4 regions of the Pseudoduganella sp. GW821-FHT05F09 genome follow, and region 2 is predicted to be linked to each of the others. Evidence: riboswitches for the same ligand, from Rfam matches in the RefSeq annotation. Region 2 holds a riboswitch; each other region holds the start of a gene.
The links. A riboswitch is a leader RNA that binds a small molecule or an ion and turns the genes downstream of it on or off. The one in region 2 is predicted to bind cobalamin.

Region 1 (5,484 bases), on a different contig from region 2:
TGAACAATCCCGATGAGCGCGAACAGCCGCGCGCCGCGCGTCCAGGCCAGGATGACGGCGATAAGCTGCGTCAGCAGCAGGGCGGCCAGCCAGCCCATCGTTCCGGCTGTGGGCAGGTGGATGCGGCCCAGGCCCAGCACGGCGGCCACGGCCAGGCCCAGCAGGCTGATGGCGGCGTAGCTGCCCAGCATGGCCCCCGGGCTGCGCGCGAGCAGGCGCAGGCCGTGCCACCAGGCGACGACGGCGGAGCGGCGGCGCCGGTCCGAGGCCAGCACGGCGCGGCCTGCGTCCAGCGTAGCCAGGGCCAGCGCGATCAGCAGGGCGGTGAGTATGCCGGCGGCGCCGCGCAGGTATTGGCCTTCGCTTGGGGTGATGGCCTTGTCGGCGCCGCTGTCGGCCAGGCTTTGCAGTCCGCTGGCGATGCCGATGGCGGCGCCCAGCGGCACCACGGCCCACAGCAGCATGCGGAACATGCGCGGGTATTCGGCCACGGCGCCGGCGAACAGGTGGCGCAGGGCCGGCTTGCCGTCGTGGCGGGCGGCGGTGGCGACCGCGCCCGTCAGCAGCGGCGACAGCAGCAGCGTGAGCACCAGCGCCGTGCCCGCGCCCAGCTGGATCGCGGCCGGGTTGCGCGTCATCTCGCCCATCAGGTCGGCGATGTTGGACAGGTCCAGCCGCTGCGCCAGTTCGGCCGCGTGCACGGAGTGGTTGAAGGCGGCGCCGAACTGCAGCCAGAACGGCAGCGCCAGCGCCAGCGTGGGCACCAGCAGGGCGATGGTCCACAGCGCCAGCAGGCGCCATTGCAGCGCGGCGCGGGCGGCGCGCAAACAGGTGTCGGTCAGTTTCATATGCTTGCAATCAGGGTCAGGATGGCTTGCGCGAGCGCGGCCAGGTCGAAGGTCCAGCGGCGCGCGGCGCTGCCGTCGGCCTTGACGGTGCGGCTGTCGTCGAGCTTGTTGGTGTCGAGCAGGTGCTTGCGTTCGGGGTCGAGTTCGGCCGATACGGCTTTCACCGGCTTCTGCCACACGAAACGCTCCCAGCGTTCGCCGTTCTGCGGGTCCCATTTGACGGTTTCGCTGCTGCCGTCGGCAAAGCGCACCAGCAGCGTCTGCGGCACGGCTTCGCCGCGCCGGCGCACCACCACTTCGGTGCGGTAGGGGTAGGGGCCTGCGCCGTGCTTGGCGTCGGGGTGGGCTTTGTCCCATTTTTCGCGCGCATCGTCGATCTGCTTGTCCACCTGGTCCTGGGTCAGCTCCACGCGCTTGCCGTTGACGATGCGGCTGCCCGGCTGCGGCAGCACTTCTTCGCTGCTGATGGACTGCACGCGGTCGTCCACCTTGCCGGTGCGGTAGACCTGCTGCGCGAACACGCGCTCCACCAGCGCGCGCTGGCCGCTGGCCTGGGCCAGCGCTTCGCGCAGGTCGGCGGTGCTGGGGTGGCGGAAGCGCCAGCGCTGGTAGTATTCCTTGAAGGCCTGCTCGGTGGCCTGCTTGCCCAGCTGCGCTTCCAGGTCGTGGAAGATGGTGGCGCTGCGGTTGTAGGCCGGGCCTATGCCTTGCAGGCGCGTGTAGGCGTTCTGTCCGGCGGGGTCGGCCGGGTTCTCGCGCACCGCGCCGCCCAGTTCAAAGTGGAAGCCGTCAAAACCCGGCGACACGCCGATGGCGCGCAGCCAGCGCGGCGCCGGGTGCAGCAGCTGCCCGCGTTCGCGCGCCATGCGCATATTCCAGTATTCGTTCAGGCCTTCGTCCAGCATCGGCTCCTCGAACTCGTTGGAGGCCAGGATGCCGTAGAAGTAGCCGTGCCCGAATTCGTGGATGTTGACCAGGTCCAGTTCGAATTCCTGGCGCGATTTCGGGTCCACCGTGGCGTAGCTGTCGGCGGTGTAGAAGGTCGGGTACTCCATGCCCGCCGCCTCGCCTGCGTTATGCGGCGGCAGCACCACGGTCAGCGTCTTGTAGGGGTAGGGGCCCAGCGTCTTGGAGTAGTAGGTGAGCGCATCCTGCGCGGCCTTGAGCGAGGGCGCGGCGCTGGCCGCGAACTCCGGCATGTAGAGCACCTTGATGCTGACCGGCGGGCTGCCCTCACCGCTCCAGCTGCCCGTCAGCGGCGGCGCATAGCGCTTGTCGGCGGTCCAGGCGAAATCGTGCACGTCGCCTTGCACGTAGTGGTGCGTGAGCATGCCGTTCTTTTCCACCGGTGCGCCTTGCAGTTCGCCGGTGGCGCCTACCGTGTAGTCCTTGGGCGCGGTGAGCTTCACGTCGTAGCTGCCGAAGTCCGCGTAGAACTCGGCTTCGGCGTGGTATTCGTGCACGTTCCAGCGCGGCCTGGTGGCGCCGCGCTCGCCCGCCAGTTCCAGCACGCCTATCTTGGGGAACCATTGCGCCACCAGGTGGAAGCTGCCGAAGTAGCCGCTGCGCGCCAGCAGCCGTGGCAGCTGGCTGTGGAAGCCGATGTCCAGCGTGGTGGTGGCGCCGGCCTGCACAGCCTGCGGCAGGTCCAGCCGCACCACGGTGCGGTCGCCGGCCGGGCCGCCGTCCGGCTGCACGAAGGACTGTTCCACTTTGGCGCCGCCTTGGGTCACGCTGCGCAGGTCGATATGGCCCCATTCGCCGTCCTTGGGATCGCGGCTGAAGACGCCGCCGCCTCGGGCGCGGTGCTCGGTGAAGAAGGTGGTGCCCGCATGTTCGAAGGCGTTCAGGTAGAGGTGCAGGTAGACCGTGCGCACCGGATGCGCGCTGCGGTTGCGCCAGGTGAGCTGCTGCTTGCCGTCCACCGTGTGCTTGTCCGGGTCCAGCGTGGCGTCGATCTTGTAGTCCACCACGCGGTCGGACAGCGTGGCTTCGCTGCCGGTGCGCGGGCCGCCCCAGGCGTCCGGCGCGCTGGGCGCGGCCACGGCGGCGGCCTGCGCGGGCGCGAAGGGGATGCCGGTGTCCGTGTAGGGTTCGGGGATGGCGATGACCTGGACTTGCGCCAGCGCCAGCGCGGCCAGCGTGGCGGCGGCGGCCGTGGCGGCGAGGACGGCGGCGAGCTTGCGGTAGGAGTGTGGGTTCATGGCGCCACTATAACGAAGCACGTAATTATTTGCCAACGAAATCATCCGCCTGGGGGCCGGGAGTATAATGGCGGCGTTTTGGTGCCCGCGTCCATGCCCTTGGACGCAGTTAAACGGGAAACACAAGGCAGCCGGCGCTTTTTTGCAGCGCGGCGGCCAAGGTGTGCTGCCCCCGCAACGGTACGCAAGCGCCGCGCTCCTGCAGTACATGCGCGGCAGGCTGGATCGACAACCACTGCGCAGGCCAGTCCCGCGCCGGAAGGTGATCCCGTCCCGTCTTGCCAGCCCGGATACCGGCCAAACAGGTGAAAGCGCTGAAAGCCTTTCGTTGAATCCGGCCTGCGGGGACGCAGGCGGATGCTCACTACGCATAAAAGTACAACATGACCTTCTCGAATTCCTGCCGCGCGCCGGCCTCGTCGCCGCTGGCGCTTGCCGTGGCGCTGTGCTTCTCCGCCGCTTCGTTTACAGTTTCTGCGCAAACCCGGATCGCCGGCGATGTGCTTGCTTCGGTTGTGGTGACCGGCGCGCGCTTCGACAGCGATCCGTCGCTGCTGCCCATCGGCGCCACCGTCATCAGCGCGGCCGAAATCCGCCGCGCCGGCGTGAGCGACGTGAACCAGGCCATCCGCAAGATCGGCGGCGTGCTGGGCCACCAGAGCCTGGACGGCAGCCCGGACTTCGCGCTGGACCTGCGCGGCTTCGGCACCAACAGCAGCCAGAATATGGTGGTGCTGCTGGACGGCGTGCGCCTGTCCGAGAACGAACTGAGCTCGGCCATCCTGTCCACCATCCCGGTCGATTCGGTTGAGCGCATCGAGATCACGCGCGGCGGCAGCAGCGTGCTGTTCGGCGACGGCGCCACCGGCGGCGTGATCCAGATCATCACCAAGCGCCCCGGCGCGCGCAACGCCGGCACGCACGGCAGCGTGTACGCCGAAGCGGGCCAGCTCGGCCTGCGCGAAGGCCGCGCGGCGCTGAACCACAGCGCCGGCGACTGGGCTTTCGACCTGTCCGGCGGCGCGCTCGACACCGACAACTACCGCGACAACAACGCCTTCAAATCGCGCAGCGTGAACGCCGGCGCGCAACTGGGCTTTATCGGCGGCCGCGCCGGCGTGCGCCTGTCGAGCACCCGCCAGGACTCGCGCTTCGCCGGCTCGCTGAGCCAGGCCCAGTTCGACGCCAACCCGCGCCAGGCCGCCACGCCCAAGGACTTCGGTGCGCTCGACAGCGACCGCTTCACCGCCTTCGTCGAAGCCAAGCTGGCGGGCTACGACCTGGCCGCCGAGCTGTCGCACCGCCGCAAGGAACTGGAAGCGACTTACTTCTACGGCACCACGTCCTCCGTGCTGGACTACGAAAGCAAGCAGACCCAGTTCTCGCCGCGCGTGCGCAAGCTGGACCAGTTCGGCGGCGTGCTGAACGAAGCGGTGGCGGGCGTGGACTTCATCGACTGGACCCGCGAGCAGAAGGGCTCCAGCCCAAGCAAGGCCACGCAGAAATCCAAGGCGCTGTACCTGCGCGACGAAGTCAAGTGGGAGGCCTTCCGCCTGGCCGCAGGCGTGCGCCGCGAGCTGTTCGAGAAGACCAACGCCGATCCGTCGCCGTGGTCCACCGCCAACTACGGCGTGACCCAGGGCGTGAACGCGTGGGACGTGCAGGGCAGCTATGCGCTGTCGTCGAAAGCCACGCTGCACGCGAAGGCCGGCCACAGCTACCGCGTGGCCAACGCCGATGAAAACGGCTACACGCTGGTGCCCAACACCGTGCTGCAGCCGCAGACCTCGCACGACCTGGAGCTGGGCACCAGCTACACCGACGGCGGCGCCAAGCTGGCCGCGCGCGTGTTCCGCCACGAGCTGCGCAACGAGATCTATTACGATCCGACCGCCGGCGCGTTCGGCTTTGGCGCCAACACCAACCTGGCGCCGACCAAGCGCCAGGGCTTCGAGGTGGACGCGAGCGCCGAGCTGGCGCGCGACTGGACGCTGAGCGGCCACTACCAGCGCGTGAAGGCCACCTTCACCGAAGGCGCCGTCGCCGGCCGCGAAATGGTGCTGGTGCCGAAGAACGTGCTGAGCGCGCGCCTGACCTGGACCCCGGCCGACGGCCAGACCGCCGACATCGGCGCGCAGTGGGTGGACAGCCAGCGCTTCGGCTCCGACTTCACCAACAGCTGCAGCGCGCGCATTCCGTCCTACACCACGCTGGACGCCCGCTATGCGCGCAAGTTCGGCGCCTGGGAAGTGGCTGTCGCCGGCCTGAACCTGGCCGACAAGCAGTACTACGGCATGGCCTTCCAGTGCCGAGGCGGCATCTACAGTTCGGACGGGCGCCAGATCAAGCTGTCGGCGCGCTACGAGTTCTGATGCGCGCTTAAATCAGGCTTAAAATCCCCGCTGGCCGGGGATTTTTGCTGTCCGGCCTGA
Region 2 (5,484 bases):
TGAAGGTCAGCAGGGTCTGGAAGATCAGGTTGGCGGCCAGGTCGCCCAGGCTATAGCCGATTTTCTCCACGGTCCCCAGCTTGGCGGCGGAGCTGTCTGCGGTGCTTGTCATGTCGTCTCATTTATCGTTATCAGTGCGCAATTCGAAATGAATAGCGCAACCATTTTGCGATGGTGACTGATTTAGCACCGGGCGTCAACTGTACCGGCGATGAGATTTGCAGGGGAAGGGCTGCCGCGCGCAGAACGCGCGCGGCGGATGCTGCTGAGGCGGGCGGTTTGCCGCTTAGAACGGTGGGTAGCGGCCTTCGACGAACGGCGAGCCGATGTGCTCGACGATCTTGCGCAGCTTGGCTTTCAGGATGCGCGTCCAGCGGCGCACGTCCGAAGGCGACGGGCTGTTGGTTGCTTGGGTCACGCCATATGGGCTGTAGGACGAGAAATTCATGCTGTTTCTCCTGCTGTTGGATTTCGATGTGTCCAGAATACTGCGCTGCAACATATAAATCCAATTGCAATTTTCGATGCCTGATATTCGTAATGTGAATGTGATGCTGAAACCGCCATTATGCTAAATTGATTACATTGCATAAAAATTAAATCGCGGAGGCGGCCATGCGGACGAGGCAAGGGAATTCCTGGCGCTGGGCCATGCTGATGCTGGGCGTGCTGTATGCCGCCGCGGTGCTCTACGTTTTGCCCTTCGCCACCAATGACGGGCCGGTGCATATGAGCTTCGGCCATCTGCTGGCCGGGGCGCCGGACGCCGGGGGCTTGCAGGCGCAGCACTACCAGCGCAATGGCGCCCTCCATCCCAATCTGGCCGTGTATGGGCTGATTGTGCTGCTGCTGAAGGCGGTGGCGCCGGAGGTGGCGGAGGCAGTGGTGCAGCTTGCCTGCCTGCTGGGGCCAGTGGCCGGCATGGCGGCGCTGCTGCGGCAGTTCCGGCGGCGCCAGGTGTGGGTGGCGCTGTTTGCTTTTCCGCTCGGGCTGCACCAGCTGTTCTTCCTGGGGCTGTACAACTACTGCCTGTCGGTGACGGGCTTCCTGTTGAGCATGGCTGCGCTGCTGTGGATGCAGAAGCGGGCCGGAGCCTGGCGCGCGGCGGCGCCTGTGGCGGCGCTGTACTTCAGCTATTTTTCGCACGCATCGGGCTTCCTGGCCGCCATGCTGGTGCTGGGCGTGCTGACGATGGTGTCCTGCGCGGCGGCCTGGCGCATGGGCGGGCCGGTGCAGGCTTTGCTGGCGCATGCACGGCATGCGGCGGTGCTGCTGTCGCCGCTGCCGCTGGTGTTGCTGTCCTTGGACACGGCGCCCGGCGCGGCGGTCACGTTCGGGGCGCCGCTGGGGGAGCGGCTGAAGAGTTTTGCCATCCTGTCGCCGCTGAACCTGCAGCACACGCCGGCGGACCGCTACCTTGCTCCCGCGCTGGCCGCCGCCATACTCGCCAGCGTGCTGTTGCTCGCCCTTCGTTGCGCGCTGGCGTTAGGAAGCCGGCGCGCCGATGTCCGCAGCTGGGCGGCGTTGCTGCTGTTTGCATCGTTGCTGGCCTTGGCCCTGGCCTTCCCGGACACCATGGGCGGCGGCTGGACCCATTACCGCCGCATGCAGATGTTTCCCTATTTCGCTGGCCTGCTGTGCATGGCCTGCCTGCCTTTGCCTGCCGGCGTGCGGCGCGCGCTGGCGGCGCTGGCAGTCGTGGTGTCGCTGGCGCTGATGGCGGGCGGCACCTGGCGCCAGCACCGTATCAAGCAGCAGCTGGCGCCGCTGGCCGACGTGGAACAGCTGGTGCCGCCGCATTGCACGGTGCTGCCGCTGGTGCTGGACGACGGCGGCGCCTGGGCCGACGGCATGGCCCTGCCGCCCAAATACCGTCCGTTCTTCCAGGCCGCTAGCCGGCTCGAACTGCGCGGCGACCGCGTTGCGCTGTTCAACTATCTGGCGCGGCTAAAAGTCTATCCGGTGCAGTTCGTGCCGGGACAGGACACGCAGGCGCTGCTGTTCCATTGGCGCCCGCAGCAGGAGGGCACGGACGTGGCGCGCATCGACATTGCGGGATACGAGCAGGCCAGCGGCCAGGCAGTGGACTACGTGCTGCAATGGGGCGCGCTGGCGTCGGCGCCGCCGTCCTTGCAGGCGGAGGTGGCGCGCGCCACGGCCGGCTACACGCCGGTCTACGCCACGCCGGACGGCAGGGTGAGACTGCTTCGGCGCCAGCCGCCTGCCGCCGCTGCCCATGCGTCCCATGCGGCCAATGCAGCCAACCCCGTGCCGCGCAGCCGCTGCACCGCACTGGACTCGCGCCGCTTGCCAAACGTATAATGCGCCCGCTCTGGTGCCCGCGCGCGAAATCTCGCCCGCAGTTAAACGGGAAACACAGGCTGCGCAAGCGGCCGGGTGTGCTGCCCCCGCAACGGTTAGCAAGCGCCGTCTTTGACGGCAGGCTGTCTCTTTACGCCACTGTGCTTCGGCATGGGAAGGCAAGACAGTCACGCTTGGGAGCCCGGATACCGGCCAGGGCAGGTGGAAGCGTCCGCGCATGCGGCGCTTTCTTACGCAGTCGCGCCTACGGGGAAGTGGGGAGGATTGCCGTTCCGTAGGATTATTCCATGTCAGATTTGCCAATCGAAGGCCCGGTTGCGACCGTGCAGGTGCAAGCCCATTACAACAACAGCGTCGGCACCTCGGACGCTGCCAGCCAGGGCGTCGTCACCGCCGCGCTGATCGCCAACCGTCCCGCGCTGCGCCCCGGCGAACTGCTCGAATTCGTGCCCGGCGTGATCGTCACCCAGCACAGCGGCGACGGCAAGGCCAACCAGTACTTCCTGCGCGGCTTCAACCTCGACCACGGCACCGACTTCGCCACCTATGTCGACGGCATGCCCGTCAACATGCGCACCCACGCGCATGGCCAGGGCTATACCGACCTGAATTTCCTGATCCCCGAACTGGTGGACCGCATCAGCTACAAAAAGGGCACCTACTATGCCGACGAAGGCGACTTCGCTTCCGCCGGCGCTGCCCGCATGGCCCTGGCCAACAAGCTGAAAGACGGCACGGCCACGCTGACCGCCGGCGAAGGCCGGTACCTGCGCGGCCTGGTGGCCGGCTCCACGCCGCTGGGGCGCGGCAACTTGCTGTACGCGCTGGAGCTGGCGCACAACAACGGTCCGTGGCAAGTGCCCGAATCGTTCCGCAAACAGGCCGGCGTGCTGCGCTACAGCGCCGGCCCCAAGGAAGACCAGTACAGCGTCACCGCCATGGCCTACAAGGGCGCGTGGCACGCCAGCAGCCAGATTCCGCAGCGCGCCGTGGACAGCGGCGAACTCGATCCCTATGGCACGCTGGACCCCAGCGACGGCGGCGTCACCTCCCGCTACAGCCTGTCCTTCGGCATGAACAAGCGCAGCGCGGACAGCCAGTTCCAGGCCAGCGCCTACGCCGTGCGCTCCGACCTTACGCTGTACAACAACTTCACCTACTTCCTCGACGACCCGGTCAACGGGGACCAATCGCGCCAGACCGAACGCCGCAAGATGCTGGGCTTCGACGTGTCGCAAACCTGGTTCGGCAAGCTGGGCGGGCGGGACATGAGCAACCGCATCGGCCTGCAGGCGCGCCACGACGACATTGCGCCGCTGGCCCTGTACAGCACCGTGCGCCAGCAGATCCTGCGCACCATCACCGAATCGGCGGTGAAGGAGGGCAGCGCCGGGCTGTGGTTCGACAACACCGTGCAATGGACTCCCTGGCTGCGCACCGTGGCCGGCGCGCGCTACGACAGCTACCGTTTCGACGTGGCCAGCGACATCGCCGAAAACTCCGGCAAGGTCAACGCGCACATCGCCTCGCCCAAGCTGGCGGTGGTGCTCGGCCCGTGGAAGCAGACCGAGTTCTTCCTGAACGCAGGTTCCGGCTTCCACAGCAACGACGCGCGCGGCACCACCGTGCACCTGACGCCGAAAGAGCGCGAGCCTGCGGAGCCGGTTACGCCGCTGGTGCGCACGCGCGGCTCTGAAATTGGCCTGCGCACCGAGCTGGCGCCCGGCCTGCAAAGCTCGCTGGCCCTGTGGCGTTTGCGCTCGGCCTCCGAGCTGGTGTTCTCGGGCGATGCGGGCGACACCAGCGCCAGCCGGGGCAGCAAGCGTTCCGGCGTGGAGCTGAACAACCACTACATCGCCAGCAACTGGCTGCTGTTCGACCTGGACCTGGCCTATTCGCGCGCCCGCTACACCGAGCGCGACGAGGCCGGCGACTACATTCCTGGCGCGGTGGGCAAGGTGGCCTCGTTCGGCGCCACCATCACCGAACTCGGTCCATGGTCCGGCGCTTTCCAGATGCGCTACTTCGGCCCGCGTCCGCTGATCGAGGACAACAGCAAGCGTTCCGCCTCCAGCGCCATCGCCTACCTGCGCACCGGCTACCGCATCGACCGCCGCTGGCAGCTGTCGCTGGACGTATTCAACCTGTTCGGCCGCAAGATCAACGATATCGACTACTACTACGCTTCGCGCCTGCCCGGCGAAGCGGCGGAAGGCGTGGCCGACATGCACTACCATCCCGCCGAGCCGCGCGCCTACCGCCTCACGCTGCGCGCAACGTTCTGACGCTTCAAGCCCACAAGCGCAATCCGATCAGACCGTGCCAGCCCAGGTAGACAGCGGTGGCGGAATGGAGCAGCGCGTGCAGGCTGGCGAACCAGTACGCGCAGCGGTTGATTGCGGCGCTCCGCCAGCGCAGCACAGACCACAATCCGGCGAGTGCGGCGATGCCATAGGCGGCGCTGGCGATCATGACCGTCACTGTGAGCGGCGATATCAGGCCCAATTCGCTTTCTTGTGGCTTCATGACTGGGAGGATGAATACAGACACGGCTAGCAGCAGTGTGGCGGCCAGTGGCCACGCCCGCACCTGCGTGGCCGGGCCTGCCGGAATCTTTCGAAGCAGGCGGCGAGGTATCCATACAAGTGCGAATAGCACTGAAACGGCCGACGTCAGCAATAACAGGCAGCCCCCGGTTGCCAAGCCGTATATATGGAAGGCTGAAACTCGCGCATAGGTTTTGTCGCCTATTTGTACGGTCTCGCCCGCTAACGGATCTGTGCCGCGTTTCACAACCGGCAAGCCGCTGCCGGGTTCAATGACGCTTCCGTTTGGGCCGGGCAGCAGAAGGTCACTGTCCCTGCGTAGCAGGTAGGAGCGTGCCAGCCCGTTTTGCTTATAGGCCAGGTGGATGGCAGCGAACGGCATTGCAAACCGGGCCATTTCCATACGCGGGTTGATGTGGATATAGTTGCCGTCCACCGTTTGCCACAGCTGATCAAGCCGCTGAGGTGCCGAAGATGGTGGCTGCATGCCTTCATCCATTATCGAGCCGAGTATGGCGCGGCCTATTTCGGCCAGCGCGCCTGAGTCATTCTTGTTGATCATTGCCACATAGCCGATACCTGATTCCGGCTGATACCAGAACTGGGACGAGGCGCC
Region 3 (5,484 bases), on a different contig from region 2:
TGAAGATGTGGCGCTGGCCGTGCCGGATCACGTCGATCGGGTGGCCCAGGTAGTCGCTCAGTATGTCCGGCTGCATCACGTCCGCCACCGGCCCGGCCAGCCAGCGGCCGTCGCCCATCAGCAGCAGGGCGTGGGTGGAGACGCTGTGCGCCAGCGTCAGGTCATGGCCGACCATCACCACGGTTTTATGTTGTTCGCGGCACAGCTGGGACAGCAGGCGCATCACGCTGACCTGGTGCGCCAGGTCCAGCGCGTTGGCCGGTTCGTCCAGCAGCAGCAGCGGCGTGTCCTGCGCCAGCATGGCGGCAATCGCCACGCGCTGGCGCTCGCCGCCGGACAGCGTGCGCACATTGCGCTCCGCCAGCTCCGCCACTTCCATGGCCGCCAGCGCGTCCATGGCCAGGCGGTGGTCGCCGGTGTTTTCCCAGTAGCGGTCGCCGTGGTAGGGGTGGCGCGCCGACAGCACGGTTTCAATCACGCTGTAGGCAAAGGCGTCGTTGCGCGACTGCGCAAGGAAGGCGCGTTCGCGCGCCAGCCCGGCCAGCGGCCAGTCCGGCAGGCTGCGGCCCTGGATGGAGACGCTGCCTTCGGTGGCCGGGATCAGGCCCGCCAGCGTGCGCAGCAGGGTGCTTTTCCCGGCGCCGTTGCGGCCGATCACGCTCCAGCATTCGCCGTCGCGCACCTGCCAGTTCAGCCGGTCGACCAGCATGCGCGCGCCTATGCGCAGTGTCAGTTGATGGGTGGCGATCATTTTTGCAGCCTGTGAAGTTGGTACAGGAAGACCGGCGTGCCGATCAGCGCGGTCACCACGCCCACCGGCAGCTGCAGCGGCGCGAACAGGGTGCGGGCCAGGGTATCGGCCAGCACCAGGTAGCCGCCGCCGGTCAGCATCGCGGCCGGGATCAGCACGCGATGGTCGGGGCCGAAGGCGAAGCGGCAGGCGTGCGGCACGATCAGGCCCACAAAGCCCACGCTGCCGGCATTGGTGACCGCGCTGGCGGTCAGCAGGGCCGATACGAAGAACAGCCCTTTGCGCAGCGCGCCCACGTTGACACCCAGCGTCACAGCCGCCTCGGCGTGCAGCGCCATCACATTGATGGCGCGCGCGCTGCGCAGTGCGAACAGCGTGCCGCCGGCCAGCACGATCCAGGGTATCCAGCGCATCGGCGCGCCGGCCAGGTCGCCGATCAGCCAGAACACCATGGTGCGCAGGCGGCTTTCGGGGGCGATCGACAGCATCAGCGTAATCAGCGCCGTGCAGGCCGCCGTCAGGATCACGCCCGTCAGCAGCAGCAGGGCGGTGCCGCCTTCCGCCGCCGCGCCGCTGCGCATGTCGCGCCGCGCCAGGAAGTACAGCATCATGGACACCGCCACGGCGCCGCCGAAGGCCGCCGCATCCACTACCCAGGCCGCGCACATGAACAGCATGGCCGCCAGCGCGCCCACCGCCGCGCCGGACGAAATGCCCAGCACGTAGGGGTCGGCCAGCGGATTGCGCAGCAAGGCCTGCATCATCACGCCCGCCAGGGACAGCGCCGCGCCGGTGACAAAAGCCGTCAGCGCGCGGCTGCCGCGCAGGTCGAGCAGGGTGGCGGCCAGGCTGTTGGCCTGGCCGCCCCACAGCTCGCCCAGCGCGCCGGGAATGTCGGACAGCGGAATGTGCACCGAGCCGGTCACGCCGGAAAACAGCAGGCTGGCGATGACGAACAGCAGCAGCGCGCCGGTGATGGCGGCTGCTCGCGTGCGCAGGTTGCGGGAGTGTGGATGCATGTGCCTTTTTGTACCTTTATTTAATGCCGTAACGCACAGCGGCAAAGAACTTGGCGCCCGGTGTAGCGTAGTTGCGCGCCACTTCGTAGTTCTTGTCGGTGACGTTGTTCCAGCGCGCCAGCACGGACCAGTCGCGCGCGAACTGCCAGGTGGCGTACAGGTTCAGCAGGCTGTAGCCGCCCAGGCGGCGGGCGTTGGCCGCGTCGTCGAAACGGCTGCCGGACACTTGCAGCTCGGCGCCGGCGGCCACTGCGCCGCTGGCGTATTCTACGCTGGCGTTGCCGTGTTTTTTCGCGCGGCGCGCCAGCGATTTGCCGGTGGTCTCGTCTTTCGGGTCCTGCCAGTCGGCGTTGCCGGCCACGGTGAACGCGCCCAGGCGGCGGCTGGCGCTCAGCGACACGCCTTCCAGCATGGCGTGGTTGACGTTGTAGGCGCAGCTGCCCTTGCGTGCCGGGTCCGGGCACGGGGTGGTGGTCACCAGCATGTCGGTCAGCTTGTTGCGGTAGATGCTGGCGCCGAATCCGGTCACGCCGTCGTCGTACTGCAGGCCGGCTTCGGCGTTTCGGCCTTGCTCGGGCTTGTTGTTCTCGTAGCCGAAGCCGGGGTAGTACAGCTCATTGAAGGTCGGCGCGCGGAAGCTGGTGGCGTAGCTGGCGCTGGCGCGCAGCGCGCTGCTGAAGCGGTAGCCGTAGCCGGCCGAACCGGTGGTCTTGGTGCCGTACTGCGAGCTGTCGTCCGCGCGCAGGCCGAAGGTGGCCAGGTGCGCGCCGCGCTTCAGGCTGTAGGCGCCGGCGTAGGAATCGGTCTTGCGGACCTTGCCCAGCGCAGGCGTGGTGCCGGACACCACTTCTTCTTCGCGGTGGCCGAACAGCACTTGCAGGGTGTCTTCGCCGATGCGGAAATCATTCTGCCAGGTGGCGTCGGTCTGCTTGCTTTCGATGCGGCTGTAGGCGCTGGCCACGCCGGTGTCGGAGACCGAGGTGTCCTCGGCCTTGGCCAGCTGCACGGTGCTGTGCCAGTTGGCCGACAGCTGGTTCTTGCTGAATACGCCGATGTTGGCTAGCTTGGTCTGGCTGCGCGTGTCGTAGCGGCTGGCGCCGCTGTCGAACTGGCCGTCGGTGCGGCTGTTCAGGAACACCAGGCCCAGGCCATGGCCCTTGGCGACCTGGAAGCCGAACTGGCCGGAGGTGCTCACGCGGTCGTAGCCGTCGTCGTCGGCGTTGTAGCTGGTGCTGCCAGGCTTGGTGGCGGAGAAGCCGTCCGACTTTTCCTTGCCGGCGCTGAGCGCGTAGCTGAAGCTGTTGTCGCCCTCGGTGGCGCCGAAGATGCTGGCGTCGAATTTGCGGGTCTTGTCGCTGCCGGCGCCGAGCGAGGCCGACACGGTCTGCGGGCCAGCGCCCTTTTTCGTAAAGATCTGTATGACGCCGCCAATGGCGTCGGCGCCGTACAGGGAGCTCATGGGACCGTAGACGATTTCAATGCGGTCGATCGCCTGCAGCGGAATACCGGACCAGCTGGCGGTGCCGGACGACAGGGAGCCGATGCGCACGCCGTCCACCAGCACCACGGTCTGGTTGGCGTTGGCGCCGCGCAGGAACACGCTGGAGTTGGTGCCGGGGCCGCCGTTGCGGGAGATCTCGATGCCGCGCTGGCGCTGCAGCAGGTCGGTGATGGAGCCGGCGCCGGAGCGCGCGATGTCTTCCGCGCCCAGGGTGACGATGTCGCTCAGCACGTCGCGCTGCAGCTGCGGCGAACGGGTGGCGGTGACGATGACGCTGTCGGAAGCGGTGGTCTGGGCGTAGGAAGGCGTGCACAACGCCATAGGAATAGCCAGCGCAAGCGACGTGGCGGCCGCGTGCCGGATTACAGGAGAGCTCATATTATTTCTTTGTATAGTATGCAACCAGCCTACTTCCCCGTGGGCTGGATTGAACAGATGCGCGCAGCGCATCCACCTGCTTTGGCCGGTATCCGGGCTCGCAAGTTGAACTGCCTCACCTTCCCATGCAAAGCACAGTGGTCTTAAGGAGGCAGCTTGTCGCTGTGGGCGACACTTGTTTACCGTTGCGGGGGCAGCACACGTTGGCCGTTTTCCTTGTGGGGAGCGGCGTCGTGTTTCCCGTTTAACTGCGCGCATGGACATGCGCGCGGGCACCAAAACGCCGCCATTATATCGGCTTCAGGCGACAGCTTCCAAAATGACAGTTTCGCCGTAGGCGATTTTGTGCGGCGCGGCGGCGGCCCGCAGCGCGATTTCCTCGAGAGGGAGGCCGGCTTTTAGGCCGGCTTCGAGCGCCATCAGCAGGCGGATGGTGCCGGCGTGGCAGATGATGGCGGCGCGCCGGTGCCCGTGATCGTGTTCTTGCTTGCTCCGGTCCAGCAGCTCCGCCCGGAACGCCGCCACGCGCGCCGCCACCTGCAGCACGCTTTCGCCGCCGCCGGGACGGTAGTTCGCCAGGTCCGCCGCCCATGCATCGATCTCGGCGCGCGGAATGTCGTCCCAGCTGCGCAGCTCCCAGCCGCCGAAATCCATTTCCGCCAGGCGCGCGTCCAGCGTGTGGACGCCAAGGCGGCCGGCCAGCACGGCGCAGCGCTGCAAGGGACTGGCGTAGACAGGCGTACCGGGAGGGATGCTGGCGCTGCCCAGCAGCGCGGCGTGCACGCGCTGGATATCGTCCTGCGCTGCGGGCAGGTCGCTGCTCCCGTAGCAGACGCCCGGCGCCACCAGCGGCAGCGGATGGCGCACCAGGATCAGGCGCATGCCTACGCCTGCCATGCGCCGTGGCCCAGCCCGGCCAGCACGCACAGATAGATCAGCACCTCGGCCAGCTGCTGCACCGCGCCCAGACAGTCGCCCGTATAGCCGCCGATGCGGCGCTTGAATTTGCGGCCCAGCCAGACGGCGGCGGCCAGCGCCGCCAGCGTCGCCGCGCCGATGGAAATCCAGGGCAGCCATCCCATACAGCCGATGAGCGCTGCAGGCAATGCGGCGCAGGCGCACGCAATGCCGAATTCGGCGCCGTTCATTTCCTGCGCCATGGGCTTGGCCTTGCCCTCGGCGCGCGCGTATTCCATTCGCCAGATCAGCGAAGTGGCGGCCAGCCGGGAAAGCGGATGCGCCAGGAACAGCGCGGCCACGGCCACGGCGGGCGGCAGCATGGCCAGCGCCGTGCACTTCACCGCCAGCAGGCAGATGGTGCCGATCGCGCCATAAGCGCCGATGCACGAGTCCTTCATGATCTCGAGCACGCGCCCGGGCGTCATGCCGCCGCCAAAGCCGTCGCACATATCGGCAAAGCCGTCCTCATGGAAGGCGCCGGTGGCATAGATGCCCGCCGCCGTCGCCAGCAGCACCGCCACCGGCGCCGGGAAGAGCCACGCCGCCGCCGCGTACACCGCCGCCGCGATAGCCGCCACTACCAGTCCCACCAGCGGGAAGTAGCGCGACGCATGGTGCAGCCAGGACGGTTCGAAGCCCACCCAGCGCGGAATGGGCAGGCGCGTGAAGAACTGCAGCGCTATAAAGAACAGGCGGAGCTGATGCATGGCGGCCTGGATTTACTCTGACTTCTCGCTGACCTGGGCCGACTCAAAGGTCGCCATCTGGTTCACGAAATTCACCGCCGCCTGCAGCAGCGGCAGGGCCAGCGCGCTGCCGGTGCCCTCGCCCAGGCGCAGGCCCAGGTTCAGCAACGGGCGCGCGCCCAGGTTCTC
Region 4 (5,484 bases), on a different contig from region 2:
CGAACGCGTGTGGCATATCACCGAAGGCGGCGAGGAGCAGCGCATCGACGCGGCCATTGCCCGCACCCGCGCCTTCTTTGAAAGCCTGGGCGTGCCGACGCGGCTGCGCGACTACGATATCGGCGCCCGCCATATCGACACGGTGATAGGCCAGCTGGAAGCGCATGGCATGACGGCCCTGGGCGAACGCCAGGACGTGACGCTGGAGACAAGCCGCCGCATACTCGAAGCGGGCTTGTAGCAGGGGGTTATCCCGGCGGCGGCGGCAGCTTCTTGCGCCCCATCAGCCTGAGCGTGAGGTTGCGCCCGCAGCGCAGCACCGGGTACAGCACGCGGGACAGGGTGCGCGAGCGGAACACGGCGCTGTTGATGCGGTTGAACGCGCCGGACTCCGTACTCAGCAGCGCAAGCATATGCACGCACTCGGCGCCGAAGTAGATGCGTCCTCCGTACAGCGCGGCCATGCCCTGGTTCAGGTCATAGCCGCCTTGCTGCAGCATGCCGGCGAGTACCGGCCGGGCGCGCGCATCCACCAGGTGCACCGGACCGGCGGACTCGCGCAGTTTGAGCACCTGCACATAGCTGGAGCAGAACGGGCATTCGCCGTCGTACACGATCACCAGGCCGCCGGGATACTCAGCCTGCAAGGTCGATGCGATATTCATTGTGATAGACCTTTCGCTTCAGGGCGCCGCTGTCCGGGTCGAGACAGACTGATTCGACCACCAGACGATACGCATCCACGCCGCGCATGTCCACGCCCGCAAACGCTTGCTCGACCGACGGCGCGCTCCAGAAATGGTGGGGGTAGAGCTGCCTGGACCAGCGCCCGTCCGGCCCCGCCTTGCCGATTACCTGGCGGTGGTAGCCCCGGATAAAGGCCGACAGCGCCGCGCCGTTCCAGCCCGCGCCTGCGGCCGGCGCCGCACTGCTGAAATCGCAGCGGTAGGACAGTCTCCGCACGGCGGAGGACAAGGTGCCGCCGTTGGTGGCCGTGGGCAGGTAGTTCCCCGGAGGCAGGCCGAAACTCATGTGCGCAATTGGATAGGAGTAGAAGCCGAATGCGGTCGACGGTACCCGCGCCGTGCCGCCGTCCTTTTTCACCACTTCAAAATACGCTTCATTGACGGCCAGGCTGTCATACCATCCCAGCCTGGCGACATGGGCGAATAGCGGCGACAGCGCAATGGCGAGCGCGCCCGCCGCGCCCGTGCGCCAGTTGAACGCGCTGCGCGGCAGCTGCGACGCTGCGGCGATGATGGACAGGTTCACCATGAACCAGGTCCAGAAATTCGCCCCGGCCAGTATGAAAATCCCGAGGTGCATCAGGTCGAACAAGGTGAACAGGACCAGCAGCAAGCGCCGGTTGGCAAACACCAGTATGGCCGACAGCTGGATCAGGAAAACGCCCACCGCGAACGGCCGTCCCACTACCTGCAGCAAGCCGGACACCGCGCTGGTGAGCGCGGTCCAGTCGCCCCACAGCAGCTGCTTGTTGTGCAGCGCGATGTGATAGATGTTGCGGTTCTCGTTGTTGAGCACCCAGTCCAGCACGCCGCCATCCAGGCCGCCCTTGGCCAGGGAGGAATAAAAGTAGTTCGCCGCCTGCATGGCAATCGCGATGAACAGGATGGCCCAGTAGGGCGCCGCGCCGGCAAGGTGCTTGCCGCCCTCCGGCCACGCGCGCTTGGCCAGCTCCAGCGCAAGCACGGACACGGCCAGGTAGGCCGGCAGCTGTATCAGTGGATAGACATCGAGCAGCGTCTCGTAGGGAAAGCCGGTGATATAGCCCGCCGCATGCTTGACCCAGTAGGCATAGAAGCCGCAATACAGCAGCCAGGCCGGGCGCCGCATGGCCAGCAGTGCCGCCAGCCCGGCGCTCAGCCAGGCGGCGGACAGCATGAACTGGCTCCAGCCATTGAAATCATGCGCAACTGCCGGGACCGAAGGGTAGAGCAGGACGCTGTAAAGACCGCAGGAAATGGCCAGGCCGCGCATCAGCGTGCGCAGTGGCCGGGGCGCCGCCCCGTAGCCTATGCCGGACGCCGCGATGCAGGCCGCCAGCACGGCGCCCAGTGCAGGCAGTGTGACGGAAGGGTAATTGCGCAGCAGGCGCTCGGCCAGCCAGTAGCCCTGGAACAGGGCCGCAGAAAACACGGCCACCGCCAGCAGGGCGGGCCAGTTTGCGGCCGGTTCAATCTCCGCCCCGGACGGGGCGATGGGGCTGCAAGTGGATGGTTCCATGGCCTTCCTTTTCCGTGCGGTGCAAAAACCTTAATGCGCGCTGCGGCGTCCGTCCAGCGCAACGAATGGGTTTCATGACGCCGCTCAAATTTGTTCAATCCAGGCGCCGGGTACGGTAGAATCGCGGCATTACGTGAATGGTGCCCTCCCGCTTGTCGGCTGGAGGGTGAAACGGGAAGCCGGTGACGCGCGCGATTTTCATTGCGAGCCAGTCCGGCGCAGCCCCCGCTGCTGTAAGCCTGACGACTTTGACCGAACGCCACTGTGCATTGCACGGGAAGGCAGGGCCAGGGAAGGATGAAGGCCAGCCAGAAGACCGGCCAGTCACGAAGATTGTGCAAAAACCCGGGGTGTGGTTTTGCCTGTTTTCCTGCGCGCCTGGCGCGCAGTCACTGCTAAAGTTCAAATTGGGCACTTCCATACTCCTGCGGCTAGCCGCAGCGCTGTTGTGCGCCTGCGCTTGTGCGCACGCGCCTGCGGCCAATCTGTTCGCCATCGTCACCGAGCGCGCCGCGCCGGCCGCCATCGAGGCCGCGCACCGCCATCTGGCCAGCCATCCCGGCGACCGCATCGTGCTGCGCACGCCGGCCCAGTGGATGGCCGCCAGCGAGCGTGACGCCGGCCTGTGGATCAAACAGGCCGACAGCGTGCTGGCCGTGTCGCTGTTCGGCGACCCGGCGCGCCGCCTCAAGGACGCCTTGCCGCGCAATGTACGCGCGCAGACCGCCGTGCTGGCCTTCAACGGCGAAGCGAGCCTGAGCCTGATGAGCCGCGACGGGCGCGCCGGCATGCAGGCCTTTTCGCCGGACACGCTGCGCGAACTGTCCTCCGAAGCGCCGTCGCCTGCTGCCCTGAAAGCTGCGCAGGCCGACCCCGCCGCGAGCCGCTGGCTGGCGGCGCGCCAGGTCTGGCAGGCGGGCGGCGTGGACAATACGGCGGCGCTGTTTGCGCACCTGCTCAATCCGGCCATGAAGCTTGCTGATCCGCTGCCTGAGCCAACGCTGCGCGTGCGCGTGGGCCAGCGCGAGCTGACTGACGCGCAGGCCTGGGGCAAGGGCGCGCAGCTTGGACTGAAGCCGCAGCCCACCGTGGTGGTGCTGGACCTGTCGAATATGGACAGCATGGTTCCCGCCGCCGTGTGCCGGCAGATCGAACAGCGCGGCCAGCCCTGCGTGCAGGTGCTCACGCGCTGGGGCGGCGCCTCGCGCGAGGCGCTGGAGCGCCTGCCCGAGCTGGTGGTGCCGGCCCAGCCGGCGGCGCTGGTGGTGCTGCAGGACTTCGTGGTGGGTGCGGCCGAAGGGCGCGAAGCGGTTACCGAAGCGTTCAAGCGGCTCAATGTGCCGGTCTTCAAGGCCATCCGCCTGTCCGACCGCAGCGCCGTGCAATGGCGCTTGTCGCCGGACGGCCTGCCGCCGGACTCGGTGCAGTACCGCGTGGCGCTGCCGGAGCTGCAGGGCATAGGCCAGCCCATTGTGGTGGCGGCGCTGGGCCAGCCGCAGCGCGACAAGCAGACCGGCATTGAAAACCGTCCGCCGGTGGTGCTGGCCGACGAAGCCGGGCGCCTCGGCGCGCGCGTGAGCCGCTGGCTGGCGCTGCGCGTAAAGGCCAACCGCGACAAGCGCGTGGCGCTGATCTATTACAACCACCCGCCGGGCCGCCAGAACATCGGCGCGGACAATCTGGACGTGCCGGCCTCGCTGTTCGACATGCTCAACGCGATGAAGGCGGCGGGCTACAGCACCGGCCCGCTGCCGGAATCGCCGCAGGCGCTGCTGGACATGATCATGGCGCACGGCGTGAACCTGCCGGAGGACCGCGCCGCGCTGCGTGAGCTGAGCGGCACGGTGAACAGCGTGAGCGCGGCCGACTATGGCCGCTGGTTCGCCACGCTGCCGCCGCGCGTGCAGGGCGAAATGACCAGCGGGCTGCTGGGCCGCCTGCACGCCGACGTGCTGGAGGCCGAAGCGAACGGCGAACGCGCGCTGGGCCGCAAGCAGGCCGAGGTCATCATCAAGGAACTGCAGCACCTGGTGGAAGGCGCGGACCATCCGCAGCGCGAAGCGGCCATCGCAGGCCTGGCCGAACTGCTGGAGGGCTACCACGCCTGCCTGGAGCTGGCCGGCGCGAAGGATGGCAAGGCAGCCAAGGGCGGCAAGTCCGGCAAGGCCGGCTGCGGCGCGCTGGCGCCGCTCAGCAAGCGCCTGTCCGGCTACGGCATCGAAGGCCTGAAAGGCTGGGGCGCGGCGCCCGGAAAAATCATGGTCGACAGCGGCAAGCTGCTGGTGCCCGGCCTGGTGTTCGGCAATGTCTTCATCGGCCCGCAGCCGCCGCGCGGCTGGGAAGTGGACGAGGAACTGCTGCACGCGAACACCAGCATCACGCCGCCGCACCAGTACCTGGGCTTCTACCACTGGGTGCGCGACCGCTTCAAGGCGGACGCGCTGGTGCATGTCGGCCGCCACTCCACCTACGAATTCCTGCCCGGTAAAGCGGTCGGCCTGAGCTCCGACGACTACCCCAGCCTGATCGCGGGCGACCTGCCCGGCATCTACCCCTACATTGTGGACGGCGTGGGCGAAGGCACGCAGGCCAAGCGCCGAGGCCTGGCCGTCATCGTCGACCACTTGACGCCGCCGCTGGCCGCCACGCCGCTGTATGACGACCTGCTGGCCCTGCGCCAGGTTGTTGAGAGCTTTGAAGCCGCCAGTTCTGAAACGCTCAAGGCGCAGGCCGCGAAGCTGATGCGCGAGCGCGTCAACGCGCTGAACCTGAAGGCCGAACTGGAGGCGTCGATGGCGGACGTGCTGGAAGTGCGCGGCATCGGTTTCGACGCGGCCGACGACGATTTGCTGGCGCACGAAGTGGGCCACTACCTGACCAAGCTGCAGGAAAAATTCATGCCGCACGGCCTGCACATTTTCGGCCGGCCATGGAAGCAGGAATCGATAGATTTGATGCTGGATTCGATGAAGAAGGGCGGCATCGAAGGCCCGGACGTGGCCGCCAAGCTGGCCGATTCGCCGCGCCGCGAAATGCTGGCGCTGCTGGCCGGACTGGATGGCCACTACATTGAACCGGGCAAGGGCAACGACCCCTTGCGTTCGCCCGAGGCGCTGCCCACCGGCCGCAATTTCCACGCGGTCGACGGCGACATTCTGCCCACCCGCCTGGGCTACCAGCTGGGCGAACGCATGGCGGACAAGGCCAACGCGCGCAGCGGCACGGACAAGGGCAGCGAAG

Region 1: another riboswitch for cobalamin. It lies ahead of AC07S4_RS05905 (TonB-dependent receptor); the one in region 2 lies ahead of AC07S4_RS03705 (TonB-dependent receptor).
Region 3: another riboswitch for cobalamin. It lies ahead of AC07S4_RS30205 (TonB-dependent receptor domain-containing protein); the one in region 2 lies ahead of AC07S4_RS03705 (TonB-dependent receptor).
Region 4: another riboswitch for cobalamin. It lies ahead of AC07S4_RS17950 (cobaltochelatase subunit CobN); the one in region 2 lies ahead of AC07S4_RS03705 (TonB-dependent receptor).

What each region holds. Positions count from the first base shown of each region.
Region 1 is NZ_JBWKSD010000002.1:158,954-164,437, reverse strand. It holds gene AC07S4_RS05915 (hypothetical protein) at 1-848, opposite strand, end outside; gene AC07S4_RS05910 (M1 family metallopeptidase) at 845-3,052, opposite strand; cobalamin riboswitch at 3,115-3,368, shown strand; gene AC07S4_RS05905 (TonB-dependent receptor) at 3,436-5,424, shown strand.
Region 2 is NZ_JBWKSD010000001.1:880,006-885,489, forward strand. It holds gene AC07S4_RS03690 (MFS transporter) at 1-112, opposite strand, end outside; gene AC07S4_RS03695 (hypothetical protein) at 287-448, opposite strand; gene AC07S4_RS03700 (hypothetical protein) at 616-2,322, shown strand; cobalamin riboswitch at 2,317-2,533, shown strand; gene AC07S4_RS03705 (TonB-dependent receptor) at 2,610-4,607, shown strand; gene AC07S4_RS03710 (serine hydrolase domain-containing protein) at 4,612-5,484, opposite strand, start outside.
Region 3 is NZ_JBWKSD010000018.1:11,856-17,339, forward strand. It holds gene AC07S4_RS30195 (ABC transporter ATP-binding protein) at 1-751, opposite strand, end outside; gene AC07S4_RS30200 (FecCD family ABC transporter permease) at 748-1,770, opposite strand; gene AC07S4_RS30205 (TonB-dependent receptor domain-containing protein) at 1,787-3,649, opposite strand; cobalamin riboswitch at 3,716-3,944, opposite strand; gene AC07S4_RS30210 (histidine phosphatase family protein) at 3,950-4,531, opposite strand; gene AC07S4_RS30215 (adenosylcobinamide-GDP ribazoletransferase) at 4,534-5,316, opposite strand; gene cobT (nicotinate-nucleotide--dimethylbenzimidazole phosphoribosyltransferase) at 5,329-5,484, opposite strand, start outside.
Region 4 is NZ_JBWKSD010000005.1:251,462-256,945, reverse strand. It holds gene AC07S4_RS17965 (iron-containing alcohol dehydrogenase) at 1-241, shown strand, start outside; gene AC07S4_RS17960 (DCC1-like thiol-disulfide oxidoreductase family protein) at 249-665, opposite strand; gene AC07S4_RS17955 (hypothetical protein) at 637-2,244, opposite strand; cobalamin riboswitch at 2,366-2,583, shown strand; gene AC07S4_RS17950 (cobaltochelatase subunit CobN) at 2,652-5,484, shown strand, end outside.